Regions from separate parts of the Alteromonas sp. M12 genome, predicted to be linked through region 2. Evidence: predicted binding sites of a transcription regulator. Region 2 holds the regulator's gene; the other holds the start of a gene.
The links. Region 2 encodes sigma-54, which starts transcription at its own class of promoters, with help from an activator protein. Its sites were predicted from a motif close to GTTGGCACGNNNNTNGNNT; they were not measured.

Region 1 (2,209 bases), 1.4 Mb from region 2:
ATTAAAGGGGGAAATAAGCATAGTTATCAGATGGATCCTGCTAATTCCGATGAAGCGCTTCACGAGATCGCACTTGATTTAAAAGAAGGTGCAGATATGGTGATGGTTAAACCAGGTATGCCGTATTTAGATATAGTTCGGCGTTGCAAAGATACCTTTCAAGTTCCCACTTTTGTTTATCAAGTTAGTGGTGAGTACGCGATGCACAAAGCTGCATTTGAAAATGGGTGGTTAAATGAAGAAGCCGTAATCATGGAATCTTTGGTGGCATTCAAACGTGCTGGAGCAAACGGCATTTTGACCTACTTTGCAAAGCAAGCCGCGCAAATACTGGCAAGGTAATTATTCGCCGGTTTGCTAATCGCGCCATTTTCCAGATACGGCAAGGTTTGCATCTAATATCGAAGTTACATAGCCAAGCATAGTTAACCTTAATTGTGCTTGGCTTAAACTCTTCCCCCTCTTTGGGCAATGACGCTCACACTTTAATATGAAACTAAGATTAGTTCGGATAGCTAGCCGTTTATGCAGCGAAATACTTCGTTGACTAGTGCTCACCGCTATCAATTAAATACTGCTTTGACCTATGTCAAAAGAACTAAGCATGACAGACAACCTAAATTTAAGCGTTTATAGTCAAGCAATATCAGCTCAACCAAGCAAATACAGAACAATCACATTGTAGATGTGAAAAAGTTTCTAGATTCAGTGTACTTTTTGCAAATTAAACTCAACGTTGAAGGTGTAGGGATTATTTAGAGTTATTGTTTTTATTTATATATCAATGACTTACTTTGTTGTTCGATGTTGGCACGTAATGCGCATTAAGAATATCGAACACAAACAAAAGGAGAATATCATGTTGAGCTGGGCACTAACATTTTTGGTTATCGCAATTATTGCAGCTGTATTTGGTTTTGGTGGAATTGCAGGTACTGCAGCTGGTATCGCTAAAATCATCTTTTTTGTTTTCGTAGTTTTACTGGTGATTTCACTCGTAGCCAATGCCGTACGCGGTAAAGGTCCGAAAGTATAGAGAACTCGATCATCACGCTAAATGAACTTTATAAAAATTCATAATTAATGGAGATACACATGAAAAATTTTAAACATACTTTACAAATCTTACTAATCGCTGGTTCAGTATTCGCTCTAGCTGCTTGTGAGCAAGGTCCTGCAGAGGACGCTGGTGAGAAAGTTGATGAAATGGTAACAGACGCAGGTAATGCGCTAGAAGATGCTTGCGAAGACGTTAAAGAAGGCGTTAAAGCAGAAGACAAAGACTGTTAATAAATGTCAACCCGAAGCGCTTTCACGCAGAATAAAAGGGCTCAATGAGCCCTTTTTTATTTTCAGATGAGGTGATTTATGGACTTTAAAATAATTATTATCGCAATTGTCATCAGTGTAGGATTTTTTGTGACATCTACCGGACTAGCAGGTGGCAGTCCAATCTACACATTCTTGGCTTCCTTTGGTCTATTTATGATTATACTGGTAGTTAGCATGCTACTTTTTGCCAAGAAAAGATCGAAAAAATAAATTGATTTAGTAACCTCACTCGATGCACGAAAGTGAGGTTACTTCATGTTTGCTTGGCGGTGGCGGTTACAATAAGGATGTATGAATGAAAAACCTAGCCAGATTAGATAAACTGTTTGACTCAATAAAGACTAGTTTCTGGTTTGTCCCGCTACTTATGGTTGTGACATCGATTACTTCAGCTTGGTTAATGGTATGGATTGATCATGCTCAAGCTTGGGGGGCTTTAGATTGGTTACCTTTCCTCTATCAAACCGATCAGAGCACGCTTCTTTCATTACTTAATACCATCGCCGCTTCAATGATAACGGTTACTAGTATCGCGTTTTCAATAACAATTGTTACCTTAACCTTAGCATCTTCTCAGTTTGGTCCGCGCTTGATTCGTAATTTTATGGACGACAGAGGAACCCAAGTCGTACTAGGAACTTTCATTTCAATCTTCTCATACTGCGTAGTACTAATTTACTCCATGAGTCTGGATTCAAATCAAGGCATCAAAATGGGCTTGGCTATTATTTGGTGTCTACTGGCCACATTATTTAGTGTCATTGTTCTCATCTATTTTATTCATCATGTAGCCCGTTCAATTCAAGCAGATAACGTCATTAATGAGTTGTGTGAGGAAATAAACCACGCAATAGAACCGTTATTTTGTAATGAGCAA
Region 2 (2,209 bases):
TTTCGTAAGTTAACCGTTTACCAAAATATCATGGCAATTTTGCAAACCCGAAAAGAATTAAGTTCTGATCAGCGAGAAGAGCAAGCGGATGCATTATTGGATGAATTCAATATTAACCATATTCGTAACAGCCTTGGCATGAGTTTATCAGGCGGGGAGCGCAGAAGAGTCGAGATCGCTCGTGCATTAGCGGCCGCCCCTGAGTTTATTCTATTGGATGAACCCTTTGCTGGTGTTGACCCGATTTCAGTAAACGATATAAAAAAAATAATTCAACACCTACGCGATAGAGGTATTGGTGTATTAATAACTGATCATAATGTGCGTGAAACGCTAGACGTGTGTGAAAAAGCGTATATTGTGAGTCATGGTGAATTGATAGCTTCTGGAACCGCAGAAGAAGTTTTAAATAATCAACAAGTCAGAGATGTATACCTTGGCGAGCAATTCAAGCTATAGTAGAGGTATGTTGTTTTTAACCAAAGCTTTGTGGCTAAACAAGTAAGAATAAAAAAACTAAATGAAACCCTCGTTACAATTAAAATTCAGCCAGCAACTAACAATGACGCCTCAATTGCAACAGGCTATACGTCTATTGCAATTATCAACGCTGGATTTACAACAGGAAATACAGGAAGCGTTAGAATCGAATCCACTTTTAGAAGTAGAAGACGGTTCAGATATCCCTACTGGGGATTCCGCTTTAGCAGACAGTAATGACAAGTTCTCAGAGGAGACGGTATCCGCAAGTTCTGATTCCATGGATACAAACGAGGCATTAGAAAAAGCAGATATCCCAGACGAATTACCCATAGATAGCACATGGGACGAATATATCAGTGCCTCCTCAGCCCCCGCCTCAATAAGCGGTGGTAGTGGCGGCGATGACGACCAAATTTTCCAAGGTGAAACAACCGAAAATATTCAAGATCACCTATTGTGGCAGATGCGCTTAACGCCTTTTTCTGAAGTTGATACTGCCATAGCAATCGCAATTATCGACTCTATTGATGAGTCTGGTTACCTCACTATCAGCACCGAAGATGTTCTTGCTAGTCTCGACCATGAAGAGGTTGAACTTGATGAGGTGGAATGCGTTTTAAAACGTATTCAAATGTTCGACCCTATTGGTTCAGGCTCAAGAAATCCGCAAGAATGTTTAATGGTACAAATGAATCAATTTGCACCTGACACCCCTTGGTTAAATGAAGCTAAGTTATTAATCAGCGAATATGCTGACTTATTAGGCAGTAAAGATTACCGAACTTTAATGCGTAAAACTCGTCTAAAAGAAGACGAATTACGAGAAGCTATGCGGTTATTGCAAACACTCAATCCACGCCCTGGTAGTTCATTGTTAATCGGTGAATCTGAATACGTCATTCCAGATGTTTCAGTGATGAAGAAAAATGGTCGTTGGCAAGTTGAGCTAAATCCCGATAGTTTGCCTAAGCTGAATGTAAATCAGCAATATGCGGCAATGAGCCGGAACGCTAAAAACACCAGTGATAGTCAATTTATTCGGTCGCATATGCAAGAAGCCAAGTGGTTTATAAAAAGTCTAGAGAGTCGTAATGACACTTTACTCAAAGTCGCAAACTGCATTGTTCAGCAGCAGGTTGGTTTTTTTGAGCATGGACCTGAAATGATGAAACCAATGGTGTTAAATGATGTCGCAGAAATGGTAGATATGCATGAATCAACTATTTCCCGTGTTACCACACAGAAATATATGCATACGCCTAGAGGAATTTATGAACTTAAATACTTTTTCTCCAGCCATGTAGCAACTGATTCTGGAGGAGAGTGTTCCTCAACGGCAATTCGCGCATTAATTAAAAAACTCGTCGCAGCAGAGCTTCCTACCAAGCCTCTTAGCGACAGTAAGATTGCTGATCTACTGGCAGACCAAGGTATTCAGGTCGCCCGTAGGACAATAGCAAAATACCGGGAGTCTTTATCGATCCCACCGTCTAACCAACGCAAGAGCCTGCTGTAGGCTCAACAACAGAAGGAATACGCTAATATGCAAATTAACCTTACTGGCCATCATGTAGAAATTACAGATTCTTTGCGAGATTATGTAGACAATAAATTTACAAAGCTAGAAAGGCATTTTGATCATATCAACAATGTCCATGTCATTCTTAATGTCGAGAAGCTTAATCAAAAAGCTGAAGCGACAGTTCATCTTAGCGGAGGCGAAGTA

Region 1: a site for sigma-54 is predicted at 807-825, ahead of VUI23_RS18695 (DUF1328 domain-containing protein). Genes of this name have one in related genera too.

The regions. Positions count from the first base shown of each region.
Region 1 is NZ_CP144164.1:4,347,811-4,350,019, reverse strand. It holds gene hemB (porphobilinogen synthase) at 1-342, shown strand, start outside; gene VUI23_RS18695 (DUF1328 domain-containing protein) at 860-1,036, shown strand; gene VUI23_RS18690 (hypothetical protein) at 1,096-1,290, shown strand; gene VUI23_RS18685 (DUF2254 domain-containing protein) at 1,628-2,209, shown strand, end outside.
Region 2 is NZ_CP144164.1:778,428-780,636, reverse strand. It holds gene lptB (LPS export ABC transporter ATP-binding protein) at 1-459, shown strand, start outside; gene VUI23_RS03275 (RNA polymerase factor sigma-54) at 521-1,999, shown strand; gene hpf (ribosome hibernation promoting factor) at 2,027-2,209, shown strand, end outside.